DNA from 3 places in the Leucobacter sp. Psy1 genome. Region 1 is predicted to be linked to each of the others. Evidence: predicted binding sites of a transcription regulator. Region 1 holds the regulator's gene; each other region holds the start of a gene.
The links. The regulator LexA, encoded in region 1, represses DNA repair genes until DNA is damaged. The targets are predictions, from matches to a motif close to TCGAACANNTGTTCGA.
Positions count from the first base shown of each region.

Region 2: K8P10_RS07105 (HNH endonuclease signature motif containing protein) is a predicted target of LexA. The motif match lies at 3,519-3,534, and genes of this name have one in related genera.
Region 3: K8P10_RS07595 (Rv2578c family radical SAM protein) is a predicted target of LexA. The motif match lies at 3,454-3,469, and genes of this name have one in related genera.

Region 1 covers NZ_CP083692.1:1,167,186-1,172,655, forward strand. Annotated here, with positions in the region: gene lipA (lipoyl synthase) at 1-628, opposite strand, end outside; gene lipB (lipoyl(octanoyl) transferase LipB) at 625-1,278, opposite strand; gene lexA (transcriptional repressor LexA) at 1,378-2,037, opposite strand; gene K8P10_RS05545 (LysM peptidoglycan-binding domain-containing protein) at 2,277-2,678, shown strand; gene K8P10_RS05550 (histidinol-phosphate transaminase) at 2,727-3,818, shown strand; gene hisB (imidazoleglycerol-phosphate dehydratase HisB) at 3,844-4,452, shown strand; gene hisH (imidazole glycerol phosphate synthase subunit HisH) at 4,449-5,108, shown strand; gene priA (bifunctional 1-(5-phosphoribosyl)-5-((5-phosphoribosylamino)methylideneamino)imidazole-4-carboxamide isomerase/phosphoribosylanthranilate isomerase PriA) at 5,112-5,470, shown strand, end outside.
Region 2 covers NZ_CP083692.1:1,514,105-1,519,574, forward strand. Annotated here, with positions in the region: gene K8P10_RS07085 (ABC transporter ATP-binding protein) at 1-1,048, shown strand, start outside; gene K8P10_RS07090 (alkylhydroperoxidase domain protein) at 1,130-2,488, shown strand; gene K8P10_RS07095 (dihydrofolate reductase family protein) at 2,502-3,056, opposite strand; gene K8P10_RS07100 (hypothetical protein) at 3,173-3,310, opposite strand; gene K8P10_RS07105 (HNH endonuclease signature motif containing protein) at 3,554-5,110, shown strand; gene K8P10_RS07110 (YeeE/YedE family protein) at 5,318-5,470, shown strand, end outside.
Region 3 covers NZ_CP083692.1:1,620,580-1,626,049, forward strand. Annotated here, with positions in the region: gene aceE (pyruvate dehydrogenase (acetyl-transferring), homodimeric type) at 1-261, opposite strand, end outside; gene K8P10_RS07585 (alcohol dehydrogenase catalytic domain-containing protein) at 421-1,629, opposite strand; gene K8P10_RS07590 (NAD-dependent epimerase/dehydratase family protein) at 1,724-3,331, opposite strand; gene K8P10_RS07595 (Rv2578c family radical SAM protein) at 3,478-4,545, shown strand; gene K8P10_RS07600 (peroxiredoxin) at 4,622-5,083, shown strand; tRNA gene K8P10_RS07605 (tRNA-Val) at 5,152-5,225, shown strand; gene K8P10_RS07610 (TetR/AcrR family transcriptional regulator) at 5,216-5,470, opposite strand, start outside.

The DNA of each region.
Region 1 (5,470 bases):
CCTCGACCCCGGAGCCCGGGTTCAACTCGTGAATCTGGCGGATGGTCTCGGCGTACAACCAGGCTCCGGTATCCGGCAGATCATCTCGCGTCACGCCCGTGATCGTCGCGTAGCGCAGGCCCATGGTGCGCACCGACTCGGCGACGCGACGCGGCTCGTCGGTGTCGAGGGGGAGCGGTTTGCCCGAGGTGATCTGGCAGAAGTCGCAGCGCCGCGTGCAGATCGACCCGCCGATGAGGAATGTCGCCTCGCGGTCCTCCCAGCACTCGTAGATGTTCGGGCATCCTGCCTCCTGGCAGACCGTGTGGAGACCCTCGCGCTGCACGAGACCTCGCACGTCGGTGTACTCAGGACCGGTTTTGGCTCGCGTCTTGATCCACTCGGGCTTGCGCTCGATGGGAGTCTCGGCGTTTCTGGCCTCGATGCGCAGGAGTGTACGCCCGTTCGCGGTGGGTCGTCCCTCCTGGTCAGGCGAGGGGGCGGAAGCGGCGGGGGGTTGCCCGCCTCCGCATCCTCCGGTCGCGACGACCAGTTCGGGTTCACGCGGCGCGACCTTCAGCGCCTTTTCGGCTCTAGTCTGCTCGGCGAGCACCTCGGAGAGAGGGGCGCCGATGTTGCGCGCGCTCATGCGGCGAGCTCCTCGAGTGCGGCGACCAGACGCGGAGTGATGACCGGCACCACATCCGCAGGGGTGATCGCCGTTCCCGCGAGGGTGCTCAGCGTGGCCGCGCCGGCGTCGGTGATGCCGCACGGTACGAAACCGCCGAACGGTTCGAGCGAGTTGCTGCAGTTCAGGGCGAAACCGTGGGTAATGACGTGCGCCCGTGCACGGAGACCGATCTGCGCGTACTTCGCCTCGGCGGCTCCCGCCTGAGCCCACACCCCGGTGCGACCGGCGACCCGGTACCCGGTGACCCCGAACTCGGCGGAGACGTCGATGATGACCTGCTCGAGCGCGCGGACCACGTCGACGACGCCCCGGTTCGGGCTGAGCTTGATGATGGGATACCCGACGAGCTGGCCTGGCCCGTGCCAGGTGACGAGGCCCCCTCGATCAACGGGTACGACCGGAGTGCCATCGGTGGGGTACTCCTCCGGACGCGCGCGCCGCCCTGCCGTGTACACGTGCTCGTGTTCGAGCAGGATCAGGGTGCCGTCGTCCTCCCCGGCGACAACGCGATCCGCCGCCGTGCGTTGCAGCTGGAGGCCATCGGCGTAGGGGACGAAATCGGGGTCGAGTCCGGCGACATCAACGGCCACCGACGATTGAGCGATCATGCTCCCAGATTAGTTGAACCGCGTGCAAAAAGGCCAATCCCGCAAAAAACCGCCCGGTGCCGACGGGGTCGTCAGCGCCGGGCGGCAAGGTTTCGGCCCTCAGAGGGAGCGGAAGACCGCGACGACTTTGCCGAGCACGTCGGCGAAGTCGCCGAGGATGGGCTCGAAGGCGCTGTTGCGCGGCAGCAGCCAGGTGTGCCCATCGCGGCGGCGGAGCACCTTCACGGTCGCCTCTCCATCCAGGAGGGCCGCTACGATATCGCCGTTCTCGGCGTCGTTCTGCTGACGGATCACCACGTAGTCGCCGTCGCAGATCGCGGCGTCGATCATGGAGTCACCGACCACACGGAGCATGAAGAGCTGCCCCTCGCCCACGAGGTGCCGAGGCACCGGCATGACCTCGTCCACCTGCTGCTCCGCGGTGATCGGAATGCCTGCCGCGATCTGCCCGACCAGCGGTACATACGCGGCCTCTTCCGGGGTCGCGCTCGAGGGAGTGGGGTCGCTCATGCTCGGGAGTTCGATGAGGATCTCGAGCGCGCGCGGCCGATTCGGGTCGCGCCTGAGGTATCCGAGCAGCTCCAGTCGCGTGAGCTGGTGGGTCACGCTCGACAGGGAGGCAAGCCCTACCGCATCACCGATCTCGCGCATGCTCGGCGGGTAACCGCGCGATGCCACCGACTGACCAATGAACTCGAGGATCGCCTGCTGCTTCTCGGTGAGCGGCTTGGCGGATTTCGATGGCTTCGAGGGGCTCACGGTGGGTCCTTTCCCGGGGCGGCGACGCGAATGTCAGAGGTGCGTGGTTGAGTGCTGCTCGTGATCCCGAGTGTAGGTGAAGTGTTCGAGTGGAACAAACATCCATTCGAGTGTGTCGCGGATTTCGCCGCGGAATATTCGAACACTTGACTTGATCTTCGAAAAAGGGGTATATATATTCGAAAGAAGCGTTCGGTTCGATGAGAACACTCGAACGTTTCATCCGAAAGGAGAGAGCAATGACCGCCATCGCAGCATTCGATCAGGCACGAGACGACGCTCAGGGCGCCATCACGGGTGAAGCAACGCACCTCCGCTTGACGCACCGGGGCCGAGTCGTGTTCGGCACCCTCGGCACGCTCCTGGCTGCAGGCCTCCTCGCACTCCTCGCTTCGCTGGGTGCGACCTCGGCGTCCGCGTCGGCCGAGCAGAGCGAGCAGTCGTTCAGCACCGTCGTCGCGGCACCGGGCGATTCGCTCTGGGCTATTGCAGAGTCCCTGGACCCGCAGGGTGACCCTCGTGACCTGGTCGCCGAACTGGTCACCCTGAACGGTATGGACGGGTCGAGCGTGCAGGCGGGGGAGAGCATCGCGGTCCCGCTCCGCTTCTCAGATGCGCCGGGCGTGATCCCGGCTCCTTAGTCCTCGCGTTCATCGGAGTCGAATGCGTGCCCCGCGTAGACTGGTCGCGTGACCAGTCTGAGCGACCTTCCTCTCCGTGACAATCTCGTCGGCAAGCTGCCGTACGGCGCTCCTCAGGACCCCGTGCCGGTCAGTCTCAACGTCAACGAGAACACGCATCCCATCCCCGAAGAGGTCGTCGAAGACGTCGTGGCTGAGCTGTCACGGGCGGTACGGGGAGTCAATCGATACCCCGACCGAGACTTCGGTGAACTCCGCGCGGCGCTCGCGGGGTACCTCGGACACGGTCTCAGCGCTGATCAGATCTGGGCGGCGAACGGCTCGAACGAGGTGCTGCAGCAGATTCTGCAGGCGTTCGGCGGTCCGGGTCGACGGCTGCTGAGCTTCACCCCGACCTATTCGATGTACCCCCTGCTGGCAGCCGGGACCGATACGGAGTGGGTGCCGGTTCCGCGACCCGACGATTACGTGCTCCGGCCGGATTTCGTGGCCCGGACGCTCGCCGAGCAGCGCCCCGATGTCGCGATCATCTGCGGACCGAACAATCCCACGGGCACGTCGCTCGATCTCGAGGTCGTGGAGGCCGCTGCGGACGCGTTCGACGGCATCCTGATCGTGGACGAGGCGTACCACGAGTTCGACGCCGAGCATGAGAGCGCCCTTCGGCTGCTCCCCGGTCGCCCGCGGCTACTCGTCTCGCGCACCATGAGCAAGGCCTTCGCCTTCGCCGGTGTGCGCTTGGGATACCTCGCTGCGGACCCCGCTGTGGTGGATGCACTGCGCCTCGTGCGCCTGCCGTACCACCTGTCGGCGCTCACGCAGGCCGCGGCGATCGCGGCGGTCCGGCATGCCGACCGCATGCTCGCGACCGTCGACGACATCCGCGGTCAGCGGGACCGGCTCTCGGACGCGCTGACGAAGATGGGGTACACGGTGCACCCTTCGGGCTCCAACTTCCTGCTGGTGGGGGGCTTCGCGAATCCCGGAGCGACGTTCGACGCGCTACGACGTCAGGGGATCCTGATCCGTGAACTCGGCATCCCCGGCCACCTGCGGATGACGGCGGGTACCGAAAGCGAGACGTCGACGCTCATCTCGGCGATCTCCGACCTCGGGCCAGGCGGCGCGCCCTCGGAGTGAGCCTGACGCGCGATAGGATCACTGTATGACCGAAACCGCGCGCACCGCCCGTCTCGAGCGTCAGACGAGCGAGTCTCAGATCAGTGTCGAGGTGAACCTCGACGGCACCGGGACTCACGACATCGAGACGGGAGTCCCGTTCTTCGATCACATGCTCACGGCGTTCGCGCGGCACGCATTGATCGACCTGACCGTGCGCGCAGCCGGCGATGTTCACATCGACGTGCATCACACCGTCGAAGACACCGGGATCCTGCTGGGAGCCGCCCTCCTGGAGGCGCTCGGCGATAAGCGCGGGATCACCCGGTACGGCGACGCTCTCGTGCCGCTCGACGAGGCACTGGCCCAGGCCGTGGTCGACATTTCGGGTCGCCCGTACCTCGTGCACTCCGGTGAGCCGACAGGGTTCGAGTATCACCTCATCGGCGGGCACTTCACGGGATCGATGGTCCGGCACTTCTTCGAAGCGCTCGTGTTGAATGCGCGGCTGACAGTGCACGTCAGACTCGTCGAGGGGCGCGATCCTCACCACATCGCTGAGGCGGAGTTCAAGGCGTTCGCGCGGGCTCTGCGCCAGGCGAAGTCCTTCGATCCGCTCGAGACGGGTATCCCCTCGACGAAGGGTGCGCTGTGACCGCACCTGCACCGACGGTTGCGGTACTCGACTACGGCTCGGGCAATGTGCACTCTGCCGTCAAGGCGCTCGTGCGCGCCGGGGCGGACGCGAGTCTCACGCGAGATCCTGAGACGGTTCTCACCGCCGACGGGCTCCTGGTGCCGGGTGTCGGGGCGTTCGACGCCGTCATCCGCGCGCTCCGTGCGGTCGGCGGCGATCGCCTGATCGCCGAGCGGCTCTCCGAGGGGAGGCCGGTGCTCGGCATCTGCGTCGGCGAGCAGGTGATGTTCGCGCGCGGCATCGAGCGCGGCGTCGAGAGTGACGGGCTCGGGTACTGGCCGGGTACGGTGCGGGAACTGCGCGCGCCCGTGCTGCCCCACATGGGCTGGAGCCCCGTCGACCCGCCTGCGGAATCGCGCCTGTTCCGCGGCGTGGAGCGAGAGCGCTTCTACTTCGTGCACAGTAATGCCGCCCCGGAGTGGGCGGTGGATTCAGGTCCATCGGCAGCTCCCCGGATCACCTGGGCCGAGCACGGCGAAAGATTCGTGGCCGCCGTCGAGGACGGCCCGCTCTCCGCGACACAGTTCCACCCCGAGAAGTCCGGGGCGGCGGGTATTCGGTTGCTCGGCAACTGGATCGAGTCGCTCCGTACCACCCCCTCAGAAAGCGAGTAATCCGTGACGGCGTTCACCGAACAGCCCCGACTGACCCTCCTTCCCGCGATCGACATCGTGGACGGTGCCGCTGTGCGGCTCGTGCAGGGCGAGGCGGGGAGCGAGACCGACTACGGCAGCCCGCTCGACGCTGCTCTCCAGTGGATCGACCAGGGCGCCGAGTGGATCCATCTCGTCGATCTGGACGCCGCGTTCGGGCGGGGCAGCAACGCCGGTGTCATTCGGAAGGTGCTGGCCCACGCGAAGCACGTGCGCATCGAGCTCTCGGGTGGTATTCGCGACGATGCCAGTCTCGACGCGGCGCTGGAGCACGGTGCGGCCCGCGTCAACCTCGGCACGGCCGCACTCGAGGATCCGGAGTG
Region 2 (5,470 bases), 350 kb from region 1:
GGAGACCGGCACGAGCATCCTCTTCATCACGCACGACCTCGCCGTCGCGGCGGATCGCGCCGACACCGTCGTGGTCATGCGCGGCGGTGAGGTGCAGGAGACGGGGCCGAGCGCCCGGGTGCTCGCGCGCCCACAGTCCGCCTACACGCAGCAGCTCATGCAGGACGCGCCTTCATTCGGTCACGCGAGAGTGCGGGAGCGCGCCGCCTCGCCCTCTGGCTCCGATGCTGCGCCGTCTGACTCCGATGCGGCGGCCGCCGCTCCTCTCCTGGAGGTCAGGGGTCTGCGGCAGGAATTCGGGCGTGGCCCCGACCCCTTCGTCGCGGTCGACGACGTCTCGTTCACGGTTCCGCGGGGCACGACGCACGCGATCGTCGGCGAGTCGGGGTCGGGCAAGACCACGACGGGTCGCGCCATCGCGGGCTTCTCGCGGCCGACGTCCGGATCGATCCGCGTCGACGACCTCGAAGTGACGGGCCTCAAGGGGCGCGAGCTCCGGGAGTTCCGACGGAAGACCCAGATGGTCTACCAGAACCCGTACGGCTCGCTCGATCCGCGGCAGACGCTCGGTCAGACGCTCGCGGAACCGCTCCGCAACTTCGGCATCGGATCGCGCAGCGCACGTTCGGCGCGCGTCGCCGAGGTCCTCCAGCGCGTGGCGCTTCCCGTCGAGTACGCGCATCGCCGACCGCGAGAGCTCTCGGGTGGCCAGCGGCAGCGCGTCGCGATCGCGCGAGCGCTCATCCTCGAGCCAGAGCTCGTCGTGCTCGACGAGGCCGTCTCGGCGCTCGATGTGACGGTGCAGGCCCAGATCTTGCGCCTGCTCGCCGAGCTGCAGACCGAGCTGGGTCTCACGTACGTGTTCATCTCCCACGACCTCGCCGTCGTCAGGCAGATCTCCGACACCGTGTCGGTGCTGCAGCGCGGACGTCAGGTCGAGCACGGCGAGACCGAGCGCGTCTTCACCCGCGCGGAGCACCCCTACACGCAACGCCTCATCGACGCGATCCCCGGACGCTCGCTCGCATCGGGCCACTGGGTCATCTGAGCGCGTCGCCACCTCGCACGTTCACCGAACACCGCCACCCGCCGTCGTCTCCCGACATCGCCACCCGACAAGGAGCACCTCATGACCAGCACGGACGCAGCCTCGACCGAGACAGCGGTCGACACCGACATCATCGATGCCCTCGCCGGGATCGGCGCGGGTGATGCGCTCGACACCGCAAGGCGGCGTCGTCATGACGCCCGCGAGCATGCGCAGGGTTCGTTCGCCGCGCTGTTCGTGCCCGATGACACGGCGGAGGTGTCGCTCGCCGAGCGTGCGGCCGTGGCCCTGTTCGTCGCGAGACTGCACGGACAGGAGGCGGCCATCGCCTTCTACGGTGCACTCCTGCGCGAGACCGGCCGCGATCTCGGGGCCGGAGCTGGGGATGCGCTCGAGCCGCTCATCGTGGCGGAGGCCGCGCGTGCGTCAGGCGAGGGTCCTTTCGGAGCGTTCCGCGCGGAGAATGCGCCCGAGAGCACATCGGGGCCCGAGTATCGGGTCTCCTCGGTCGATGCCGCCTACGCCCTCGGGGACCGGCTCGCGGCGGCGCTCGAGCACGCGCACCTGCTGGTGCTGCACCCGCGCGACGCGAGCCGCGAGGCACTCGGATCGCTCCTCGACGCCGGCTGGAGCACCACCGGGGTCGTCACGCTATCGCAGCTCATCTCGTTCCTGACCTTCCAGCTGCGGGTCGTGCACGGGCTCGGGGCGGTGGGCGCTGCCGGTGCCGTGGCGACCTCGGACCGGGCGGAGGAGTTTGCCAGGCTTGCCGCTTCCGTTGCACGCGCCGCCGAGGGCCGGGTCGTCGCCGCGGGCGGATCCGCGACGACACCGCCGGTGCCGGCCACCGAGACGCTGCCGCAGCCGCCGCGCGTCACCGAACCCGCGCGTTTCACCCAGGATCAGCTCGGCTGGAAGCCGTGGCTTGAACCGCTGGCGGCTGCGGACTTCACGGAGCGTCACTACACGGCGCTCGTCGAGCGCGAGCGCGTGCACATGCCGTACTTCCGGCTGCTCGCGCGCGACCCTGAAGCGCTGCTCGAGCGGACGCTGACCGACCTCGACATCTTCCATAACCCCGACGCCGGCCTGCCGCGCGGGGAGCGCGAGCTCGCTGCCGCGGCCGCATCGCGATTCAACGGGTGCGTCTTCTGCGCGTCGGTCCACGCGCGCGCCGCGAGCGAGAACGAGCTCTCGCGCGACGACGTGCAGCGTCTCCTCGACGAGGGCGTGTCGGCACGGATCTCACCGCGGCTCGATGCGCTGGTCGACGCGACGGTCGCGCTGACGGCCACGCCGATCCGGTTCGATGCCACCCACCTCGAGGCCCTGCGTGCGGTGGGGCTCGATGAACTCTCGCAGCTCGACGCGATCCAGGCCGGAGCCTTCTTCAACTGGGCCAATCGACTCATGCTGTCGCTGGGGGAGCCGAGCATCTGAGAGTTCGGCCGGCTCAGCGCCTCGATGCGTAGCGGGTCGCCACCGCGCCCGAGGCGAACTCCGTCCTCCCGAGCGGTTCGAGGTCGAGTGGCTCGGTGAGGCCGCCGAAGAGGTACGGGCCGTGTCCGGCGATGCGCGGGTGAACGATGAACTCGTACTCGTCGATGAGGTCGTGGGCGGCCAAGAGGGTCGGCAGCGTGACGCCGCCGACGTAGATCCCGGTCCCCGGCTCGTCCTTGAGCGCTCTGACGGCCACGATGATGTCAGTTGCGGTGCCGGTAATGAGCTCGGCATTCCAGTCGACGGCGTCGAGCGTGTTGGAGACCACGTGCTTGCGTGCAGCATCGATCGTGCGGGCGAACGGCTGCGTCCAATCAGGCATCTCATCCGACGCCGGCGGTCGCCAGGCGCTCTCCATGAGCTGGTAGGTGACCCGTCCGAAGAGCAGTGCGTCCGCCCGTGCGATCGTCGCCTCGGCGTGCTGATGCATCTCGACGTTCGGAACGATCGCCGTGTGATCGACGCAGCCGTCCTGGGTGACGTTGATGGAGTATCTGAGCGGGCGCATGCGTCATCATAACTCGCGTTCTGGCGTCAGCGCATCGGGCTATGTCGTTGTCCATATCACTGTGCCAGGGTGGGCGGTGGTGCGAATACATTCGGCGATACTCGCAGGTGTCTGGATTAGAGAAAGAGCTGGTCGATTGCTGGAACGCCGATTCCCGTCGCCCCTTCTCTGAAGAAGAGAATGTATGCCGCGATGCCGAGCATCACCACTACGACGGCGAGTGCGGACAGGGCCTGCTTGTTCTGCGCATCCACCCGTGCATTGTGATTATCGATGCGCACTTCAACCGGACACTTCGTCCCGGCGCGATGGCGAGTAGTTGGGCAGCTGTCCTGATATTGACACACGTTGCTTACTGTATGGTTCGATTCGCTCTTGGGGAAGCTGTGGGGGGCTACGTAGCTGCCGGACGGGGCTTTCGTGACGCAAGACTTCGCCATCTGTGGAACTTCTCGAAAAGAGTCGAACGTGTATTCGAATTATGGGATAATGGAGGCATGCAGCAGACGCCCCAGTCGCATCACCGGACGGCCCGCCACGGCGAGGCTGGCCCGGTCGGCGAGGTGGGCGGGCGGGCTGGGCGTGATCGCGATCAGGGGTTCGCGCCGCCCCGTCGCGCGCCCCGGGGAAGGGAACCGCGACTGCCGTTCTCCGATGCGACAGCTCGGGCTGCGCTGGCGGAGATCGTCGAAGGGCTCCAGTCGATTCGTGCGACCCGAGACCGGCTTGATGCGGAGGAAGCGAGGCTTCTCGAGTGGGCTAGTCGTCTCGCAGACGCCGAGGCTGCGCAGATGTCGAGCGGAAACGAACACGAGATCGCGCATCGCACGGCCAATGCCGAACTCGCGGCCGCGGTACAACTGAGCGATCGCACCGTCGAGCGGCGAGTGGCGCAGTCCGTCAGTCTGGTGCGCGATTTCCCTGGAGTGCACGAAGCGCTCGCGAATGGTCGAGTCGATCGGCCTCGGGCAGTGGCCATCTGCGAAGCCGGTGGGATCGTGCCCCAGGGGCAACGTCGAGAGCGATATGAAGAGGAAGCGCTCAGGTATGCGGAGGCGGAATCTGTCAACCGCGTCAGGCCGCACGTCGCGCAGCTCGCCGAGCGCTTCACTGACCGATCGATCGACGAGCGGCACACCGAAGCCCACGAGGGTCGCGGTGTCACCGTGACTCCGCTCTCCGACGGTATGGCTCTCCTGCAAGCGGTCCTCTCGGCTCGTGACGCAAAGACGGTTCACGCCCGCCTGACGCAGTGCGCGCGTGAACTGCGCGTGACGCAATTCGCCGCTCATGAAGCAGGGGAGGCGCTCCCTCAGGATCCCCGAACCGTCGATCAACGACGCGCCGACGCCCTCGTCGAGATCGTCGCGGGTTGGAACCCGAGTGAGCTGGAAACGCGCCCCGACCCGCCGTTTCAGGCCAAAGTGCAAGTCACGGTACCGGTGTCGAAGCTTCACGGGGTTGGCGCCCCCGCCGACTCGGGCGTGCCCGTGGCCCGCGACGCCTCGGCGGACGCTGGCGTCCTCGCCGGATTCGGGCCGATCGATACGGAGAGCGCTCGCTGGTTCGCGGCGATCGCCGATCACTGGGACATTCTGAAGGTCGACGACGAGCGGGGTGAGGTCCTCGAGGTGGAGCGGTACCGGCCCTCGGAGCGCATGCGACGACGACTCGCGGCTCGAGACCTGCACTGCCGGTTCCCCGGGTGCCGTGTTCCCGCCGTGGGATGCGACCTCGACCACACCGTCGACGCCGCACTCGGCGGCCGCACCGCCACCGACAACCTCGCCCACCTCTGTCGCTGGCATCACACCCTGAAGCATCACTCCCCATGGCGAGTGGAGCAACGCCCAGGTGGGGTGCTCGAGTGGACCAGCCCCACCGGCCGCACATACCAGGATCGACCGGCGAGTCGCGTGCGCTTCCGTCGCGCGGGGCGAGACTCGGAAGAGGACTCCTGCATCGACGCCGGCGTACGCAAGCGAGCACGGGCGAGAATGCGGTCGCTCTCGGAGTCTGCGCGTCACGGGAACCAAGACCCGCACCCGTTCTGAGGCACGAGTCTGCCCGCCCGCGACGGAATGTCTCGCGTCTGCCGGCCCCGCCTCCTTGGCCCAGCTGGGGTCCGCACCTGGCCAGCTGGGGCCCGCACCTGCCCGGTTGGAGCCCGGGCCTGGCCAGCTACGCCCGCACCACTCATTCGCTGTAATAATGGGTCACATTGCTTGAAGTTGGGTGTGGGGTGCTGATTGCCTGGCACGATGATTCTTTCCGGCCTCCTCCTCGGAACCGTGCTCGGCTTCGTCTTCCAGCGCGGACGCTTCTGCGTCACCGGCGCGTTCCGCGACATCTTCACCCTTCGCAGCACGCGCTGGCTCACCGCCTTCATGGTGGTCGTCGCGGTGCAATCGATC
Region 3 (5,470 bases), 450 kb from region 1:
CTTGCGCTCGAGTTCTTCGTTGCCGGGGAACTCCGGCTCGTTCGACGATGCGATCGTATTGACGTAGTCAGTGGTCGGAACCTGCGGCACGCTGAGGTGCAGCTCGCGCGAGCGGGCGAGCAGGCTCGTCATGATGTCGCGGCCGCGACCCGGCCCGCGCTCCTCGACGACGGCGTCGAGCGACTCACGCCACTCGGCGGTCTCCTGGGGGTCCTGGTCGTCGTGATCCGGTGCGTAGGGATCCTGCGTGTTCACAGCCACGTTCGTTGCTCCTCACATGGTCCGTACTGCCTGAGCTGCGGCGGTGGATGGGTCCGTCGACGGGCAGCACGTCGGTGCCCGCGGGTTCGCGAGCAGTCCCAGACTAGCGAACAACTCGGCCGCTCCGCACCGCGGGGCGTTGCGGAGCGGCCGAAGGATTCACGCGCCGGTGGGATCACCGTCCGCGGAGGCGAGACTCGGGTCAAGGACGACCTTGATGCAGCCATCGGTCTTCCCCTGGAACAGCTCGTATCCCAGGGGTGCATCCTCGAGGGGCAGCCGATGGGTGACGAGATCGTCGATGCCGAGCGGATCGGCGGAATCCTCGACGAGCGGGAGGAGATCAGAGATCCATGACTTCACATTGCACTGGCCCATGCGCATCTGGACCTGCTTGTCGAACAGACTGAGGAGCGGCATCGGGCTGGCCTGCCCGCCGTATACCCCACTGAGGGAAAGGGTGCCACCTCGTCGCACCAGGTCGATGGCCGAATGGAGCGCGGCGAGGCGGTCGGTTCCAGCGGTCTCCATGAGCTTCCGTCCCACCGCATCGGGCATGAGCGCCGTGACCTGGTGGGCGAGTTTGCCGACGGGCGACCCGTGAGCCTCCATGCCGACGGCGTCCACCACGGAGTCGGGTCCTCGTCCATCGGTCAGGTCCCTGATCGCCTCCGCCGTGGCATCACCTTCGTCGAAGACCTCGACCCCGTGCCTGGCCGCCATAGCGCGTCGCTCCGGAACGGGATCGATCCCGAAGACCCTGGCACCCAGGTGCACGCCGATCCGCGCGCACAGCTGCCCGACCGGTCCGAGTCCGACCACCGCGAGCGACTCATCCGCGCGCGTTCCCGCGTACTGGACCGCCTGCCACGCCGTCGGCAGGATGTCGCTGAGGAAGAGGTACCTGTGGTCGGGGAGGTCGCCGCCGACGGGGATCAGTCCGTATCCGGCGTGAGGCACGCGGAGGAACTCGGCCTGACCGCCGGGCACCGAACCGTAGAGCCTGGAATACCCGAGGAGCGCGGCGCCCGAGCCGTACTCCCGCACCTGCGTGGTCTCGCACTGCGACTGCAAACCGCGGGAACACATCCAGCAGTGCCCGCACGAGATGTTGAACGGGACGACGACGCGATCGCCGACGCGTACGCCAGCCTGCGGGCCGGCCTCGACCACCACTCCCATGGGTTCGTGTCCGATGATGTCTCCCGCGTCCATGAACGGACCGAGCACCTCGTACAGGTGGAGATCGGATCCGCAGATGGCGGTAGATGTGATCTGCACGATGGCGTCGTCCGGCTGTTCCAGTACCGGATCCGGGACGGTTTCGACGCTGACCTTGCGCTTGCCTTGCCAGGTGAGTGCTCGCACTGAGTGCCTCCTCGAGATGGGGTGTTGCGGTGCACGGTCCTCCAGCCTCGGGTGCGGGGCGATGGACGGCAAGGGGGTTGCGCCGGGCCCCCGTTCACCCGGGGAAGACGTCGCGGTCGGTCAGGAACGCCCGTCGTCTCGCGTACTCGTGCGTCGCGCTGTACGCCTCAGCCTGCGCTTCCGCGCGCGAAACCAGGCTGGTGAAGACCTCTGGTTCCCAGCCGAGTTCGGGCGCGAGCTCCTCCAAGACTCGCCACATGCCGAGCTTCGCGAGTACCGCGCTGCGCATGAGCTCGGCCTCGAGCACGAGCGTCAGCGGCGAGCGCCGCACGATGGCTCCGTTCGTCTTGAGCCTCCCGAGGCGTTCTCCCAGCCAGGCAGCGGCTTGGCGGTGCCTCCGTCTCCGCAGGCCGAGATCGGCGATCACCCGCTTGAGCAATGCCCGTTCGAGTCGGATCTCTTGCGCCGTCTCCGAGAGGCGGCCGTAGAGCGGAGTGTCGATGGTGTCGGCGCTCATGCGCTCTGCCCGCGCAGCGCCCGCCGTGGCACCCGTCAGGTGATCGGAGAGGTATATGCCGAGGAGGTCCGCATCGATGGTCGAGGCTTCGAGCCGAGCCCGGCCGCTGCGCCCGTCAACGCCGTAGAGGGACGCGTGGCGGGTCCGGTCGTGGGTCGTGCGCGGACGCAACGGTGCCGAGTCGCCGCCTGCCCCCGCGCGGAGTGCGTTGACGAGTTCGGTGAGCGCATCGACAGCGGTGATCCGAGGGGTCCAGTCCAGTTCGGTGCGTGCACGGCCGGTGTCCATGAGTGGCGCGCCGAGGCCCATGTCGAGCCAGCCGGCGTCGGCGGCGAGGATCCGGAGCCGGTGCGCGGCCACCATGGTGGCCCGCACTGCAGCTGTCGGGAGGGGGAGTACGCGCCCGTGATCCAGGATCCGCGCGAGCTCGTGATGGCCGAGCACGTCGTCGGCGGCGATGTTGAAGGCTCCGCTGACATCCCGCGTCACCGCTGCGGCGAAGGCGCGGCCGACGTCGTCGGCGTGGACTGCCTGGATCTGCCGGAGGTCGCGCGGTATCGGCAGCGCAGGCGGAGTCGCGAGGCGCAGCACGCCCGCCCATGCGCCGAGGAAAAGGCGCTGCACCTCGGAGGCGGCATCCGACTGGAAGACGAGCGCCGGGCGGAGCCTGGTGATGCTCATCTCAGGGAACTCCGCCTCGACGGCGTCGAGGACCCGTTCTTGTGCGGCCTTGTCGACGCTGTAGTGCGCGGAGGGGATGCCCTTGGTCGGCCACGTCTCATCGCGGAACGCGTCTCCGCTGTCGGCGGAGTATGCCCCGACCGAGGATGCGACCACGAGTCTCGGAACGGTTGCCGCTGCCGCCGCACGAGCGACCCGCTCGGTGCCCGCTACGTTCACACGCCGGAGGAGCTCCCGGTCCCGGTTGGGTTGGATCAGCCAGGCGAGGTGGATGACCGCGTCGGCACCTGCGAATGCCTCCACGAGGTCCCGATGCGCAGCTGACGCCGTGCTCGCGGCTGCGATGTCGATGCTGAGCCACTCCGCGTCGCGGTATGGTGCAGAGCCGGTGTCGGGCCGCCTTCTGGCGATCCCTACGATCGAGGTCACCTCCGCTGTGTCATGGAGCGCCCGCAGCACCGCCGTTCCGAGATTCCCGGTTGCTCCGACCACGACCACGCGCATAGGTCCCTCCTCCTGTTCCCGGCTGCCACCGTGGCGACCTGAGAGCCCACGCTACGGGGCGGACGAGGACCCGTCGATGGGGTTGCGGTGCTCGCGCCGCGTCCCCATGACTGGACAGGGAACCGAACATATGTTCGAATACTTGCATGAGGTGGGACGGACAGCGAGTGTCGGGCGATGCTGGGAGTGCGGATGCGAGTGTGTTGCCCGGAATGGAACGCGGGGTGCTCGCGGCGATGCCGGGGCATCTGCGATCCGTGCGTACCCCGGAGTTCGCCGGCGTGGTCTTCCACGAGGTGCTCGCGAAGAGCGCCCTGAACCGCGTGCCGGCGTCATCCTCGATGCCGTTCAGCTGGACGGTGAACCCGTACCGCGGGTGCTCGCACGCCTGCGTGTACTGCTTCGCCCGCGGCTCGCACCGGTATCTCGACATGGATGCGGGACGCGACTTCGACTCCCAGATCGTGGTCAAGACCAACGTCGCTGAGGTACTGGGGCGCGAGTTGTCGCGTCCCAGTTGGGCCGGCGAGCTCGTTGCCCTCGGCACGAATACCGACCCGTATCAGCGGGCCGAGGGACGGTACCGGCTGATGCCGGGGATCATCGGTGCACTCGCGACGGCGCGTACGCCGCTCTCGATTCTCACGAAGGGCACCCTGCTCCGCCGAGACCTCCCGCTGCTCGCGGACGCGAGCGAGCGCACTTCGGTCTCCCTCGCGATGTCGATCGCCATCGGCGACGACGATCTACAGCAATCGGTCGAGCCCGGTACACCGACGACGCGGGCGCGACTGGAGACCGTGGCCGCCGCGACGGCGGCGGGGCTCGAGTGCGATGTCTTCGCCATGCCGATCCTGCCGGGCCTCACCGATGAGCCGGAGCAGCTCGATCGGTTGCTGCGCGACATCAGCGAGGCCGGAGCGCGCTCCGTTGTCTACGGAGCGCTCCACCTGAGGACCCACGTGAAACCCTGGTTCTTCGAGTGGCTGGAGCAGTATGATCGCTCGCTCGTGCCCCGGTACCGAGCGCTCTATCCCGGAGCTGCGAGTCAGGCCCCGCGCGAGTACCGGGGCGATCTCGCCGGACGAATCCGGCCGCTGCTCAGGAAGTACGGGCTCGAGCGGCGTCCCGGTGCGGGCGGCCGAACGGGGCGCCGCGCCTCCGCCCCGACGGAACGACCGGACATGGTCCCTGGCGCGCCCACCCTGTTCTAGGTCATAGGCTGGGATCGGGGCCGACCGGCCCCGTCACCCACCCGAACGGCGCCGAGCGCGCCCGCAAAGGAGCAGTATGGTCATCGCACCCGGTACCCAGGCCCCAGACTTCACGCTGTCGGATCAGAACGGCACCGAGCTCACCCTGAGCGAACTCGTCGCCGACGGCCCCGTCGCGCTCGTCTTCTTCCCCTTCGCGTTCTCTGGCATCTGCCAGGGCGAGCTCTGCGAGCTGCGCGACAACATCGCGATCTTCGACGACGCGAAGGTGCGTCTCGTCGGCATCTCGATCGACTCGGTCTTCACGCTCAAGGCCTGGGCGGATCAGGAGGGCTTCGAGTTCTCGATCCTCTCGGACTTCTGGCCGCACGGCGCCGTCGCTCAGGAGTACGGTGTCTTCATCGAGGAGGCGGGCATCGCCACGCGCGCGACGGTGCTCATCGGCCGCGACGGGGTCGTCGCCGCATCGTTCGCGACCGCCCCGGGCGAGGCTCGTGATCTGGGCGCCTACCGCGAGGCGCTGCAGCAGCTCAGCTGAGGGTGCGATTCGGTGGCGCGGCCCGTCGTCCCATAGGATGTACGGGTCGCGGCACCGATCCGCGTCGCGCGCCCTTAGCTCAGTTGGTTAGAGCATCTCGTTTACACCGAGAGGGTCGGGAGTTCGAGTCTCTCAGGGCGCACCGAAGTTCGACGCACCGCTCCATTGGAGTTCAGCCAGCGCGACCCGCGTGGTGGCGACCGCGGTCTCGTCGCTGATGGGGTCGAGCGACGGGTACGTGGCCCGCACGGAGAGCGGTGCTGTGAGCAGGTCGCAGATCCACTCCAGGTCGCGGGGAATCGGGATTTCTCCCCGCATGACTGCACGTCCGATGACGTCCTTCATCGCGGTGCGCCTGAGCTGGAAGAACTCCTCAACGAAGCGATG